One region of the Butyricimonas sp. DFI.6.44 genome, then DNA from elsewhere that is predicted to be linked to it. Evidence: riboswitches for the same ligand, from Rfam matches in the RefSeq annotation. Region 1 holds a riboswitch; the other holds the start of a gene.

Region 1 (8,458 bases):
ACCGCTCCAAGGCTCCCTTGCGGATGCCGGAAGCTGCCATGGTGACGTCGGTAACGATGGTGCGTGTTTTCCCATCGTGCAAGAGGGCGTGGAGGGTTTCCACGGCGTTGTCGTCCGTGTAGAGGATGTTCTCCATGTCGAAGTCTGCGGTCGTGTGGATGGCGTGCAGCAATGCCCATTTTCGCCCGAGGGGTATATCTTTATTCTGTAATTCCGATTCGATGGTGCGGAAGCTGCGCATCATGATTTCCTGCCCGATGCCCACTTCGTCGGTGCGCTGTTCCCGGTAATAGCCGCGGGGAGTGATGATTTTGTCGTCCCACGTGTAGGATTGCGAGTTGCCGATAATCACGATGGTGAACATATCCACCTCCTCGGGGTCGAAGTCGGCTATCGTGGTAATCTTGATTTCCTGTTCATCCCGTCCCGCTTGACGCACGAAACCGACAGGGTTTTCCGGTGAGCGGTATTGGTGGAAGATTTCTTTCAGGCGATGGAGTTGCCAGTAGCGTCCTTCGCTTTTCGGGTTATAGACGGCAGTCACGAAGTCGGCGGAGGCGGCTGCCTCTATCCGGCGTTCGATTTTCTCCCAAGGTGTCATGAGGTCGGAGAGGGAGATGATACAGAAGTCGTGCCCGATGGGTGCGCCGAGTAGCGCGGCTCCTTTCTGGAAGGCACTTATCCCCGGTAGTATCTCCACCTCGACGGGACTCGCTTTTTCGCGTTTCATCTCGAGGACGAGGGGTGCCATGCCGTATATACCGGCATCGCCGGAGCTGACGACGCAAACGGTTTTTCCCTGTTCGGCGTACTCGAAAGCGAGCGCGGCACGGTCTTTCTCTTTCTTCATGCCCGTGTCGATGCACTCGGTACCCGGGTGGATGACGGATTGGATGAAGTTGAAGTAATATTTGTACCCGACAACCACATCCGAGCGTGTGATGGCGGCACGGACCGCGGGAGTGATGTCTTCTTCACTGCCCGGTCCGATGCCGACGACGTATATTTTTCCTTGGTTCATTGTCATAATTTTGAAGTATCGGGCAAAATTACACTTTTACCGGCTGGATTGCAAATCAAATCCGGTCTAAATTCCGGAGTAAACAGCGGGGAAAAAGGTATGATATTCTGGTGTTTTATTAAATATCTTTTGGAGTTCTTCTAACCCCGTCAGAAGAACTCCAAAAGAACTTCAAAAGAACTTCAAAAGAACTCCCCTGTTTCCTCGCCGTCTTATGGTGATTTACAAGCAAGTGTTAATAGAGGTGAATTTATCTCTTTCGCCTCTTGCACAACCGGATGATGTATTTCACCGAGAGCACGATTCCCGTGAATGACACGGCGGCTCCGCCGAGAAGGAGTGTCCAGATAACGATGGTCCACAACACGGGGCGTTCGACGAGGAACTTGATGTCCAGCGTGTGCAATCCCCGGTAGAGCCAGCGTTTCCAGCGTCCGTTCGTGTCGTAGTGCGCGGGTTGGAAGGATTCGAGGTTATAGTAATAACAATCCTTCGCCTCGTTGTCGAGTTCGACCTTGTACGCGGGTAACGGCAGCGGGCGTCGGCGGGAAATGTAATAATTGTCATACTCCTCCATTTTTGTCACCGTGTAGGGGACGGTATCCCGGGTGAGGTGTTTGATGGCGGCGTAAACCATTTCTTCCGTGATACGGAAGGGACGGATGCTGTCGGCAGAGGCGTCGAGGGTAACGGTTTCCCGCTCTGTCCTCAATTTATACAGGGGTATGCCTTCGTAATGCGTCCATTCCACTTGTTTCACGGGACCGTGTGTCCGGCTGACGGCGGCAATAGCGTCGCGATAGTCCAGCGTGTAGGTGTCGGGTGAGGGAGTCCCCCTGTCCGGCGTGCCTTGCCGCACCATGCCCCGGGGTTTCTGTTCGCCGAACAGCCACGAGGGAAGCGGTGCCATGGACATGTATCCGCTTAATATCCACGTGAAGACGAATATCCCGAAGAAGAAGCCCGTGACGTGATGCCACTTGAACCACGGTTTCTTGTAGGGGGTGCGAAGGAATCCTTTCCGGCGGTTCAACCAGTAGGAACGAATGCCGAGGACGAATCCCGTGCAGCACATGAACATCCCGAGGTAGCAAGACCAGTACATGAATTGCGTCCACAAGTTCTGGTTTTCCCGAATGACCGTGAAATATACCCAGTGGGGTATAGCCCCGAACCATGCCCAGAGTCGTTTGCCGGAATCCGTGAATTGCAAGATATTGCCGCTTCGGGAAGAGATGTACAGTTGATATTCTTCCGGTCCGTCATAAAAGAATTTGTACACGGGCAGTTCCCGTTTGTTGTGGGCAAGCGGTATCCATTGGTCGAGGGCGTGCAGGGTGTCTACCCGGGTAATGTTGTTGTTCGGGCACCAGTTTTTTGCCCGCCATTCACAGAGGGCGTAATTCACGACGGGTGCCGCGGCATTGGTGTCGGCGTATAAATCATGACTCTTCCGCCGGTTCCCGAAATGGAACACGTTTTGTCCTTCCGGGTTGTCGAGACTGATGCCGCCCGGGCGGACATCGGCAGGCAGGCGGCGGAGCGCGTCTTGCATGTCGGGTAATGACGCGGTGTCAAGGGCTTGCTGGCGGGCGAAGCGTTCTTCTTGGCTTACACGGGGAAACGAGTGGTATATCATCACGATTCCGGAGATAAACCACGAGAAGCACAGGATACAGAGAATTAATCCCAGTATCCTGTGGATATGGATGAGTAATCTTGTAATCATGTGATTAGTCTATATCGTCGGTCTTCTCGTATTTCTTTTTCTTCACGATGATGTCTTCCCGCTGGTGGGTAGAGGCGAATTTAGCGTGACGGATGAACAGGTCTTGTATCGCCTCGTTTTGTCCCAGCCCCTCGAGGATAACGTTGACTTTATAACCTTTCTTTTCCAGTTCCTCTTTCCAGTCCCCGGCAATATCGTTTTTGGCATGGTCGCCCGCCACGAACATGAAGGGGACAAGGGTGACTTCCTGTGCCTTGTTGGCTTCCAGTTCTCGGATAACGTCATCCATGGCGGGATAGCCTTCGATGGTTCCCACGTGGTAATTCTTGTGGCCTTGTGCTTTCATCACGTAGTCGAGCATCCCGTACGTGGAGTTTGCCGGGTGGTAAGTGCCGTGGCACACGAAGACACAATCGCCTTTCGCTTTTCCCCGGAGCGAAGCGGCAAGGGCTTGCACGGTTGCCTTGTAGTCTTCCGGGGTGTAGAGCAGGGCGTTGCCCAGCCGGATGTCCTTGAATTTGTCGCGGTAGAGAGCCACTTCCTTGCGCAAGGCTTCCATCTCGATGCCCTCGATAATGTTCGTGGGTTGGATGATGAGGTGGGTATAGCCGTCCGCGATGAGTTGGTTCATTGCTTCCACGGGATTCGGTTTCACGATACCTTTTTCTTTCAAACGGCGCATAATCATGCGGGAGGTGTAGGCTTCCCGGACTTCGATGCCGGGGAATGCCTTTGCCGCTTTTTTATTGATTGCCTCGATGGTGAGGACGCGGGTGTCGTCGTGTGTTGTCCCGAAGTGAACCATAAGAAGGGCTATTTTGTCATTCGGTCCGAGGGTTTTGAATATATCGGATTCCTTGAAACCTTCGCCATGACCGAAGGCGGATACGCTTGTCAATAAAAGAAAGGCTATTAATATGTTTTTCATGATATCGGTTTTATTTCGTGAAACGGATTACAAGACTGGCGAAGAATGTTCTGCCGGGGTTCAGGGTAGCGTAGTTCACGCCGTTCGGGCGGTCGTCCGTCCAGTCGAAGAGGTTGTCTATCCCGGCGTTCAGTTCAAACAGGAAGTTACCCACGGGCGCGAAAGTATGCGTGGTGGCAAGGTTCCAAAGTTGGTACTTGGGAGCACTGGTGTCGGTGATTTTACCTGTTTTGGAGTCTACCTTGTAGATGTATTTCGAGCCTTGTATTCTCCCGTTGACATTCACGTGCAGGCGGTATTTGTTCCACTCGTGAGTCCAGCCTCCCCGGAAGGTGGCGGCGTGTCTTACCGATTCGCTTAGGCGGCGTCCTTCCCCGTCGGCAGCGTAAACGCAGTTGTAAGCCCCCGCGGCGGAGAATCCGGCTCCGAGGTAACTGTTCACGGAGATGTCGAAACCTTTGATGCTGGCTTTGTCGAGGTTGTGGTACACGTTACGGGTTTTTATTCCATTGGCTTTATCTTCGTCCGTGGCCCCGATGTCGTATTTCTCGATAATGTCTTTCACGTCATTGATATACCCGTTCGCGGAAATATTGAGGTATTTCCCGGTATACTCCACGTTCACGTTATAATAATTCGCTTTTTCCGGTTTCAAGTCGGGATTCCCGATGGTGATGGCTCCCCGGTTCTCGTAGTCGTAGTATAGTTCCTGTATGCTGGGAGTTTTGAATCCGGCGGCATAGGAAGTTCTGAAGTTGAACGAGCCGAGCGTGTACATAAGGGCAATCTTCGGGGTGAAGCGGTTCTTGAACATCTCGTTGTAAACGTAACGGAAACCGGGGAGGATTTGTAGATTCTTCCATACACGGATTTCATCCTGCGCGTATACGGCGAGCGTGTAGATTTCTTTCGGTTCGTCGAGGCTGCCGGGATTTTTCATGTAGTCGTTAGCGTATTCCGTACCGAGCGTGAGTTTGTTGTATCCGCCCACCCGGAATACGCCTTTCAGGTTCCCGTTGTAATATTTTTGGCGTTTGGTCAATTCTTCATCCCCAACCCGGAATGTCGTGTCTTTTTTGTCAAGTTGGGCAACTGTGTAGAGTTTGTTGTACTCGTAATTGTCCATGTAAAGGTCGAGGGAGATGTACGCTCCATCGTTCATGAAGTATTTTCCGCCCAAGCCGAAATTATAATCCATGTAGGTAAGGTCGTATTGGTACGCCCCGTCGTTTTTCTTTTCTTGTACCGGACGATTTACTTCCCGGTTGAAATAACTTCCTTGCGCGTAGAGTTTCAATTGCTCGTTGGGCGCGTAAGTGAAGTGTTGGGTAATAATATTGGAATGGAATTTACTGGATGATTCACTTCTCGTGGGGATAACCGTGTCGCCGCTGATTTCATTGGGGTTTAATTGCCATCCGCCCATCTGCCGCCTTTGGTAAGAGGTGGAGGAAGTAAATTTGCCGAAATTCAAATCAACACCGGCATTTTGCGAGAAGCTGGATTCTCCCCCGAAACGGGTTTTCGACTGCACGCTAATCGGGTCTTTCGGTTGTTCGGTGATAACGTTGATTACCCCGGCGATAGCGTCCGAACCGTAGAGGGCGGAAGCCGCACCTTTCAATATCTCGACGCGTTTCACCCGTCCCATGTCGATACGCGACAAGTCGGTATTGTTGGAAACATCTCCCGCCACTTTCTTCCCGTCGACGAGAATCAAGATGTATTTATTACTCATGCCGTTGAGCGTGAAGTACGAGCCCATGACCGTGGGGCGAATATTGAACGCGGGGTTCAGCAACAGGAGGGCGTCCTCGAAGGAGTTTACTCCTGCCTGCCTTAAGTCCGACCCGCTAATCACTTCTACCGGGACGGGCGAATCTTTCAATCGGCGGTGGGTTCCTGTTCCCGTCACCACGACCTGATTCAAGTTTACCGGGGTGGCGAGTAACTGGAATAATATGTCACTTTTGTTTCCGTTCACTTTCATGGAACCGACCTCGTAGCCGGAGTAGCTGGCACGAAGCGTGTAAGTCCCGTCGGGTATTTTTTCCAGAATGAATTCGCCCTTGTTATTCGTGGCGATACCGATGCTTGTTCCCACCAACCGAACATTTGCCCCGGCAAGGGCTTTACCGGTTTTGGCATCTACAACTTTCCCCTTTAAGGTGATTTCTGCAAAAGCGATGCTCGCTAATGCTACTACGAATAATGTAGTCAGCGCTACAAATTTCTTCATGTAAGATTAAGTTTAAAAGTTCATAATGGTACTCCTGACCCCGGGAATACGCTATTACCTGTTTTGCTTTGGCAGGTCTCCTGACTACGCCTAAGAAAAGTACCTTCCCGTCCGCGAGGACAGTGGTGCAAGAACCTTTCTTTGAATCCCCTCCCGGGGAAACGGGCATCACAGTAGCGGGCACTGTGTCGGATTCTAACCGACTTCCCTCTTGTGCGCTAATTGGATATTAACACATCACCAAAGACTCCGCGAATGTATGCAGATTCCATTAAAAAATACAATGAAACGGGGAAAAAATTAATTAATAATTTGTAGGGGGATTAGTGGTAAAATAGGATATAGAGAAATTACATCTCCTTTGATTGTGTTGAAAATCTGAGTGTTGTAAAGAAAATAAAAAAGTCATGCAAGAAATGCATAATATAGAAAAATATATTACTTTTGCCCCTGTTTTGGTGCGGAACCTTCGCTCATGAAGGCGACGCTTAATAGGGAATCCGGTGTGAATCCGGGACTGTACCCGCAGCTGTAAGTTCCTTTACAAGGGATTTTGTACTTCAAATGTCACTGGTGTAACCACCGGGAAGGCAACAAAATCCGGAACAAGTCAGAAGACCTGCCGAACGATGATAACCATAGCTTTCGGGAGAAAAAGCGAGAGGGAAAATACGGATTTTACCTTGAAACTCATGTTACCCTAAAGACTATGTTAATAATGCTTTATTCATTATTAATATATAGTTTGTATGAAAAAAGTTGTTGTATTGGCATTATTGCTGTTCGCGTGTGTCGGCTCGCTTTTCGCCGAGGATGAAGACAAGCGCAAAAAGAAAAGTATCACGGATACGATTTTTCGTATCGATGAAGTAAGTGTGCTTGAAAAAAGAAAACGTATCGATTTGTTGGGGTTGGATGTACCGTTGCGCTTTGTCCCGATAACGGTAAGTAAACTTTCCGGGCAGATGCTGGAGCGTAAAGGTATCGTGAATCTGGAAGATGCCGTGAAGTTTTTGCCCGGGATTATTCACAAGACAAATCAACTGGGGGCGTTCCAACGATTCTCTATCCGGGGACAAGGGAGCGCGCTTATCATGATCGACGGGATGCGGGACGAGCGAACGGTTAGCCAGAATGTTCCTTACGGGGACTTGTCATCCGTGGAGTCCATCGAATTAATAAAAGGACCCGCTTCGGTGTTGGCGGGACATTCTGCCATGGGAGGGGTTTTGAACATCGTGCGCAAGAAGGTAACACCGGATTTTTCAGCTAATGCCCGGATTAGTTATGGTAGTTGGGAAGAAAAACGGGCTACATTGGGTTTCGGGGGAAAGTTGGTGGGACCGCTTGATTACCGGGCGAATATCCATTATTCCACGGGCGACGGTTACCGGCGCACGAACGCGAATCGATTCTCCCTTTATGGGGTTTTAGGTGCGAATGTCGGCAAAGTAGGGAGATTGGAAGTGAGTGGCAGTTACGCGGATGATAAGTACACGACTGAAATAGGGGCCGCACCGACCGTGCGTTATGATGTGTACGAAGTCGGTAAGGATACCGGGCCTTTTATGAAGAACGGAGAACGGCATCCTTATGCCGATTATCACGAGATATATAATGATTATGCGAATAATCGGATGAAGCGTAAAGTATGGGACGTGACGGCACGGTACACTCACGTGATATCCGAGAACATGACATTGCGAGAGAGGTTTACTTATTTCCATAGCGATTTGGATTATTGCTGCGTGGAAGGATTGGGGTACCGGACTTCGGAGGAATCTATTTATAAATGGTATTATACCTCGAAAGGTAAAACGACCTATATAAATCTGGATTCTGTGGTGCGAAATAAACCGTTGAACTTTAACCCGGATCATAAACAATTGAGTAATGTGCTGGAATTGACAGGTAACGTGGAGACCGGATTCGTGAAACACCATTATACATTGGGGTGGTCGTATTTCGCGTTTGATTTTGTACAGTATAACGGGTACGGGAGTGATGATTTGTGGGGACCCGGATTGGGTGCTGTGTTGGCATTGAAGAATCCGCAACTGGTACAAGGCTGGTGGGATTCCAAAATTTCAGCTGCAAGTCTGAAAACCGATAGAACGCATGCCGTGTATTTGCATGATGTGATGGAATTTAGCGACCAATGGAAGGTGATGTTGTCCGGACGCGTGGATTTTTATAACTATAAAACGGCAACAGCAAAGGTTTTGGACGGGAAACAGGACTACAAGAAGGAGAACCGTTCGGAATGGAATAAAGTGAAGACTTCCGCTTTCACGTATCGGGCGGGAGTGGTGTATTTCCCTGTGCCGGAATTGTCATTTTATGCTTCCGCTTCTTCTTTCTTCAATCCGGTGGTGAAGTTCTATAATCCGGATATTATGTATTTGGATAGAAAGGGGAACGAGTTCAATCCCGACACGGATGGCGGAGAAGTGTTTAAGCCGGAGAAAGGAATTTCGGCAGAAGTCGGGGGGCATTACACGTTGAATGAATGGGTGGATGTCAACGCTTCAGTTTTCTACA
Region 2 (7,626 bases), 120 kb from region 1:
CAGAGGTCTTCGGGAGAAGAGGTTTTCATACCGTCTAAATTATCCCCATTCTTTTCTTGATAGATGCCGTTCACGAAGTCCTTTTCTGTTAAAGTGAGAGAAGAATTACTGATTTTAATTTTTCCATCATTATTTCCGTCATACCCGAATCCCTTGATTGTGACTCCCCCGAAATTATTTCCGAGAATAACGTACAAGCGAGTATCTTTTTTTGCGATAGCTTTAACCATATCTATTCCCGTTGCACCGGAAGCCCAACGGTATCCCCATGCCAAGAAATGAATTTCATCATCAGTGGGATTCTCAATATCTGAGGCTGTTACCCATTGGATCGTAAGTGCGGAACGGTTATTTCCCGTTCCTGTCCAGTTTTGGATATCATTAATAGAATTGACGGATTGAAGATTTTCATTTACAACTAAAGGCGTTGTATTTGTTTTTAAATCTTCCATTTCCGCTAAGATGGATGTATCCTCGTTACAAGAAGCTAAAAAGCCGATAAATAATAAGGCTATGAAAGATTTTGATAATAAACTTCTCATTGTTTTGATTGTTTTAAATGATTTACTTGAAGTTATAGGTAAAGAATACATTAGCAGGATAATCCGTGTAATTTGCGTAATCACGACTTATTCTGGCATAATTTTCGCTCTCGGGATTAATGCGGCTGAAATCAAAAATCGTGATATGGTTCGTGTGGCGTTGTGAGCCAATTCCCTTTACCGTGTTTAAAAAGACCTCTCCCGTGATAGGATGAACAGCACAAGTATTATATACCAATGGCTTACTCGCGTAGTTCCCTTCCCAGAAATCAGAAGAAGCGGGAATCCAATTTTTGGCATCAATCATGTATTTTGTTTCATTTGTACTGAAAATGTGACGATAAATTGTTGTGGTCGTGTTGCTGATATATATCGTATCTCCCTTGGCAGTGATGTTCGGTGCGGCAGGTTGCGATGCTCTGATACGCAAAAGTGAGGCTGCTTCACCTTCCAATTGATTTTGTGCTAATATTTCATATGATTTCGGGTCGATTTTGTAGATAATACCGCCTTCATCCGAGGCCCAAAGGTTTCCGTCTGTGGCTTTGATTAGCCCGGAAATCTGTTTCTTCCCGAATGCAATTGTATGTGCAACCTCGTTTTTGCCTCGTTCGATAACTATGACCGTGTTTCTTCGTGAGGCAAATAATTTTCCTTCTGCCACAGCCATGGTATTTTTCCGGGCGCCTTGGGTGCCTTTGATTAGAGTCGCTCTGTGATCATTTGCCACTGTTGACGGGTGCATTAGGAAGATGCCATTCCTATTATCACGTATATAGATATCGTCATCTCCCAATACGGCAATGTGTGTTGGCCAATACGAGAAAGTGGTATCGATTACTTGCACCATCTTTCCCTCGTCTTCATAATAACTCGTGTCTATTCCTAAGATAAAAGGATCATGAAAAGAACGTTCTTTTTTTAATGTTTCAGCATTGCAAATGGTTAGAAAACCACCCCCGTTTCCTCCATTTTGGGATACGATATACATTTTGTTGTTTTTGATATATAGGTCTTGGCACACATCTCCTAAATACTCGCCGTTCACCTTGTAATATACATTAGGGGTAATATCTCCTTCCGGGCTGATGTAAATCAACGAGCCGTGAGTCGTAACTAACCCTTCATTCAGTATAAAAGTCCCGTTTTTATACTTACCGGGATTCACGGTAATCGTTGCGGTTTTGGTCGTCGTGCCGTCTGAATTTTTTGCGGTCAGGGCTAGTTGGTAGGTGCCGCTGTTTTCTGCTTTGAACACGTATGTGTCACCTGTCGAAACCTCATCGTTGTCCAGTGCCCAACTAAACGTGTTTTCCAAAGCATTGGTAACTTCCGCCCTGAACACGATGGAATCCGTCAACTCCATGGAATAATTCCCTTGCGCGAAACCCACGATGGGCAGGGTTGGGATGTAGTCATCATCATCACTACACGCGCTAAACAACGAGATCATCAATCCCCACACGATAAAAAAGAAATACAACTTCTTCATAACTGTTTTTTTTGAATTAATTTTATATATTAAAAAACGCAATAATTAATTCATACCCATGTATCCCACGTGGATACAAACATTTCTGTTTGTAGGAAAAAGATGGCGTCAAATATCGACTTGTAAACGGTACTGGCGTTTATGTTCTCCTTTCCCTTTGAACATGAAACATATTAGCTTGTGGCAGGTCTTCTGACTCGTTTCCTTCTCCGGGGCTTCCTTCCCGTCCCTCGTGTCGGGGACAGTGGATAAAGTATGCCCGGGAAGTATAGTGAAACTTACAGCAGGGGATTCTGTTCAGGATTTGCACCTGATTCCCTTTTCATCCCGAAATGCGATACGCGAATCGGGACACCACTCACTTCCATTATTCTTCGCGAAGATAGAGGAATGATGTTAAATAATCAAGTATTTTTTTTATTTTATATTCAAATCGCACTCCTTTTAGTCTATTCTTAAAATGTATTGATGATGTGGAAGTAAAAAAGCTCCCGGATTATTCGGGAGCTCAAGTATAAAATTATTTTTTAGTTAAGTATTTTGGAATATGCTATTGCTATTTGATGCCTGCTGCTTTCAACAAGCGGGGTATGGGTAGGATATTTTGTTCCGCATCATTAATCGGGGAGAATGTCCATGCATCCCAGCACTCGTCTTCCAGTTCCCGGTTACTGGCGTAGAAATTGGAATACTCGTACTCTTCCGCTTCCAGTACGGCTTCCCCGTATCCCAACCAGTAGGATGCATAAGCCACGTACCAGCCACCCATCCACCAGTCGCCTTCGCTGGTAACCCTGACGTCGTCAATGTTATCCTCTTGCTTTTGCACGTATATGCCATCCGTGAAATCCGCTTCTGTCAAAGAAATCCCCTTGTATTCTCTTTTGTCGTGCTCGAAATCATCGCTTTCAATCGAGATTTTCCCGTCACCGTTGCCGTCATAACCGAACCCCTTGATAGTAGTCCCTAGGGCATCGCTCGAAACGATGACGAACAAGCGGGGAGCACTCTTGGCAATGGCTTTAATCATGTCAAATCCCGTGGGGGGTATCTTCCCTTTTTGCGGTTTATTCCACTTGTATCCCCACGCCCGGAAAAAGACATCCTCGTCTGCCGGGTGCAATAAATCCTCCACCTCCGGTTTTACCCATTGTATCGCCAGCACCGAGCGGCAATCGCCTTCGCCCGTCCAGTTTTTGACATCCGAGATTTTGAAACCGTCCTGTACCGTGATATACGTGCTGTCCGATGCCTCGCCCAAGATGTTGGATGCCGTCACCTTGATTTTATACTCTCCCTCTGTGGCGGACGAGAACTCGTATATCGTGTCTGTTGATGTTGCCTTCCCCTCCACGAACCATTGCAGGTCAGCATGCGTGGTGTTGATGATATTCGCTCTTAATCTTACTGCTTTCGCGGGAAGAATAGCATTTTTCAAGCTCAAGTTCTGTACAGACACCTCCGGTGCGGTAAGAGGCATCTCCGGTTCATCTTCTCCGCCATCATTATCGCTACAGGAACTCCACATTCCCGTGATAGCCAGAATAGCTAATATATAAAATAAATTCTTTTTCATGAACCGTTTATTCAAAATTATAAGTGAAGAATGTGCCGGCGGGGAATGCCGTGTGATTTTCGTAATTTGCACTTAATTCTGGTTCATCCCCGCTAAAGTTGAATACACTGATGTTATTAATCTTGTAGTCTTGGCCGTATCCTTTTATGGAATTTAGATAAACTTCTCCGGTAATCGGGTGAACAGCGCACGTGTTGTAAATGATACCGACGTTGTCGACCATCGTTTTGGCATCCACCATTAATTTCGTTTCTCCCGTGCTGAAAATATGACGGTAAATTGTTGATTTAAGGGCACTCATGTATAGCGTGTCCCCTTTGGCTGTAATGCTGGGGGCTGCTGCGTATGATGGGTTCAGAAGGCTTTTTGCTTCCTCTGATACAGTGCTGCTTCCTAGTTTGGCGTATGTTTTCGGGTCAACTTTAGTGATTTTCCCGGATGCATCGGAAACCCAAAGATTCCCGTCGGATGCTTTAATTACACCGGAAACATTCCCGTCAAATTCAATCGTATTGCTAATTGCATCTTTACCTGCTTCAATTACGACAACCGTGTTTTTTACTGTGGCAAAAACTTTCCCGTCAGCAACAGCCATTGTATTTTTCCGAGCACCCTTTGTGCCTTCAATAAGAGTGACGGTTCCGCTTGATGGTTGAAATCTTTTTATTCCATTATTGTCACGTAGGTAAATGTTATCATCTCCTAGTACTGCCACGTGGCTAGGCATACTCACCTGTCCGTTAAGTTCTTCCTGAAATTTTCGCTCCCTTTTCAATGTTTCTGCATTGAGGATGGTTAAAAAGCCTCCGTCATCACCCCCGTTTTGTGAAAGAATATACATTTTATTGTTTTTGATGAATAGATCTTGGCTTTGCTTTCCCAAGTCACCTCCGTTTTCAAGGTAATAGGCGTTATCTGTCACCTCTCCTTTAGGATTAATGAAAATTAAACTCCCGGGACTGCCCATGGGTGATTCGTTTACGATAAAAGTACCATACTTGTATTTCCCGTGAACTTCGATTGACGTGGAAGCGTGATTGCGGCTATTTGTAGTGTATGCTATAACAGAAACATTATAATTACCAATACTTTCTGCCGTGAAGGTATAAATAGAATCTGTTGCCACTTTTTCCCCGTTTACAAACCACTCCAAACTTGTTTCCGTTGGGTTGTCAACTTTGGCTTTCAGTACGATAGATTCCATCGGGAGCGTCGAAAAACTACCACTCTCGCTTTCGATGGTTACGGTCGGTGGTACGGGTGTCCAGTTATCGTCATCATCACTACAAGAACTCAAGAATCCTACAAATATTCCCAAAAATAAAAGTGCTAAATAAAACTTCTTCATAATTCTAATTTTCATCATGTAATATTATATAACTTGTTTATTCTTCCTCTAAAATTCCCACATCAGCGACACGAGGCAGTTTCGCAACGGCATCGGGTAGTACTGCGTGGATTCGTAATAAGTGTCCAGTAGATTGTCCACCCGTATCTGCGGGGTGAGGCTCATCCCGTTACGGAACTCGTGACGGTAGCCTGCCAATATATTGTGTACCGAATAGGGGTCAGTAGCGTATGCTTGGTCGGTCGTGATAAAGCGTCGCCCGATGTAAGTCACTTGCCACGAGAAAAAGGCTCCCCGGTAATCGGCGGCAACCCGCACGTTCCATTTGAAGCGTGGCACGTAAGGAATCTGCTTCATGTAAGAGCCGTCGTCCTCGTGCTGTTTCTTGCGGGTACGGGATTGCGACCAACTGTAATTACCGGATGCGTTCACCTTTAAATCCCCCATCTCGTATGTCAGCTTCCCGTACAGTTCCACGCCTTCCGAGCGCACGTTGCGGTGATTCTGCGGCGTCCACACCCATTGATTCCCGTCCTTGGGCAACCATAGTATCCAGTTGTCGATATACATCAAGTAGCCCGATACCTCTGCGTCCAGCGATAACCCCCGGTACAAGTGTTTCCGGTAAGCCACGGAAGCGTCATACGAGTACCCGTCTTCCGGCTTCACCTCCGGGTTGCCTCCCGGTCGCCAATAGAGGTCGTTCATGCTTGGGAACCGATAGTTGTAAGCCATATTTCCCTTTACCTGCAACTCTTTTTCCCACAGGTTGAATACCACGCCCGCCGACCACGTGGATACTCCCCGGCTATCGTTTTGCTCGAACATATACTGCCCGTTCAGCATCATCCATTCCACTGGGGTCCACAACGCCGATGCCTGCCACGACAGCACGTTACGGTGATGGTGGAATGGCGGTTCCACCACCGGGATATCATAATCCACGTCGCCCAGCGTGTATTTCGACGAGTCAATATCAATGTAACTGCTCACCCGTATCAAATCGTGCGAGTAAGTCAGGCTTGTCCCCAGCACGAGATTTTCCCGCGGGGTACACGTGTAGTCTGCAATGCCTTGCCACGTCTGCGATTGATTTTTAGTACCCTCGGGGTCGAACATCCCCCCGGCGTACCATTTGTCGTACTTCTGCCGGTAGTACAGCCACGCCGCTTTCACGTGCAGGGCGTGTATGCCCCGGGTGAAATCCACGCCTACGTATGCCCGGAAATTCGTTTCCCGCTGTTTCTCGTGTGATTGGTTCACCACCCCAAGCGCGGGGGGCAACATCCGTTCGCCCTCTTGATACCATGCTACTGCCGTCAACCGGGTGTAGTGCGACAACCGGAAATAACCTTCTTGCATTGCCGCCCATTGCGTGTAATCGGCATCCTGCCGTTTCTCGCGGAAGGGGACGTTGGTCAGAATCTTGTTCAAATAAGTATAGTTGTTATCCGAGTGCTGGTAATACAGGCGGGTTTTGAAACTTGATTTCTCTCCGCCTGTGTTTACTTGTGCCCCCGTGGTGTACGTGCCGTAGGAACCGTACTCGCCCAGCACTTTCCCGCTTACTCCCTTTCGCCAATCTGGGTCGGTGAATAGGTTGACACTTCCCCCGATGGCTCCCGTCCCGTTCTTCACGTGGCTGCTCCCGTAATACAAGTTGATATTGTCCGTGAAGAAAACCGGGATTTGCGAGAAATCGAACGTTCCCGACATCGGCGGCGTGATATTGATGCCGTTCCAGTTCACCCGTGTTTGCGAGGGACTGGCTCCACGGAAGGAGGCGGTCGACAAGGCTCCCATCCCGAGGCTCTTGATATAAATAGCCGTGTAGTCCGTCAGTAACTCCGCCAACGAACGGGTTTTATTCGCTTGCATGATTTCCGGGTCTATGCGGCTAACCTTCGCCCCGGCATTTGCCTCGTTGGCGTGTTGGATACGTTGACTCACCACTTGCACCGTGTCGAGAGTCCCGTGCATCGCCACCGAATCCCGCCGCTGTGCCTCTGCCTGCATCCCGCCGCCCAGCGTGAAACAGGCACATAATCCTATCGTTATTTTTTTGAGCATAATCACTGTTTTATTGTTGATACCCGGGGAAATACACTTGTCCGGGATAAACACCCACTTTGTGGCTTACCCTTCTCCCGTCTTTCAGGTAATGACGGATATAACCTCTTTGTGCCGTGTAATCCAAACAATCGCACAGGTAAACGTCGCCTTCGGGGCTAACCGCGAACCCGTACATCATACCCACGCCCGGCAGGTCGTAATAATGTTCGAATTCACCCGTCGTCACGTTCATTCGGTACACGCTCTGTTGTTCTTTTTCGCCCTTGGCGTTTTCTTCTGTCGCACGGGTTTTCACGTTGAAGTATATCCATGTTCCCGTCGGGTCGATATCCGTGCGGTTGTAATTGATATAGCCGATAATCTCGCCCGGGGTCTGTGAATTCGGGTCGCCGATGGGGAGGGTGTACGATTTTACCACTTTTTCCCGTTTCGGGTCTACGCCTTTCAGCGTGACGCCTGTCACGACACCGCTCCTTTTCTGGTACATCAATCCCCAGATTATGCCGTCTTTGTCTATCAGCATCCGGCACGTCTTCGTGTACTCCTCGTTGTATATATCCTTGATTACCCGGGCGTACTCTTTATTGATATTGTT

The links. A riboswitch is a leader RNA that binds a small molecule or an ion and turns the genes downstream of it on or off. The one in region 1 is predicted to bind cobalamin.
Region 2: another riboswitch for cobalamin. It lies ahead of L0M98_RS09785 (DUF5074 domain-containing protein); the one in region 1 lies ahead of L0M98_RS10230 (TonB-dependent receptor).

What each region holds. Positions count from the first base shown of each region.
Region 1 covers NZ_JAKNJD010000006.1:234,750-243,207, forward strand. Annotated here, with positions in the region: gene cobJ (precorrin-3B C(17)-methyltransferase) at 1-1,021, opposite strand, end outside; gene L0M98_RS10220 (PepSY domain-containing protein) at 1,272-2,750, opposite strand; gene L0M98_RS10225 (sirohydrochlorin cobaltochelatase) at 2,755-3,678, opposite strand; gene L0M98_RS10230 (TonB-dependent receptor) at 3,689-5,917, opposite strand; cobalamin riboswitch at 5,971-6,177, opposite strand; cobalamin riboswitch at 6,357-6,558, shown strand; gene L0M98_RS10235 (TonB-dependent receptor) at 6,667-8,458, shown strand, end outside.
Region 2 covers NZ_JAKNJD010000006.1:117,447-125,072, forward strand. Annotated here, with positions in the region: gene L0M98_RS09780 (hypothetical protein) at 1-542, opposite strand, end outside; gene L0M98_RS09785 (DUF5074 domain-containing protein) at 565-2,034, opposite strand; cobalamin riboswitch at 2,200-2,408, opposite strand; gene L0M98_RS09790 (PKD domain containing protein) at 2,591-3,610, opposite strand; gene L0M98_RS09795 (DUF5074 domain-containing protein) at 3,618-4,958, opposite strand; gene L0M98_RS09800 (TonB-dependent receptor plug domain-containing protein) at 5,007-7,028, opposite strand; gene L0M98_RS09805 (DUF5074 domain-containing protein) at 7,039-7,626, opposite strand, start outside.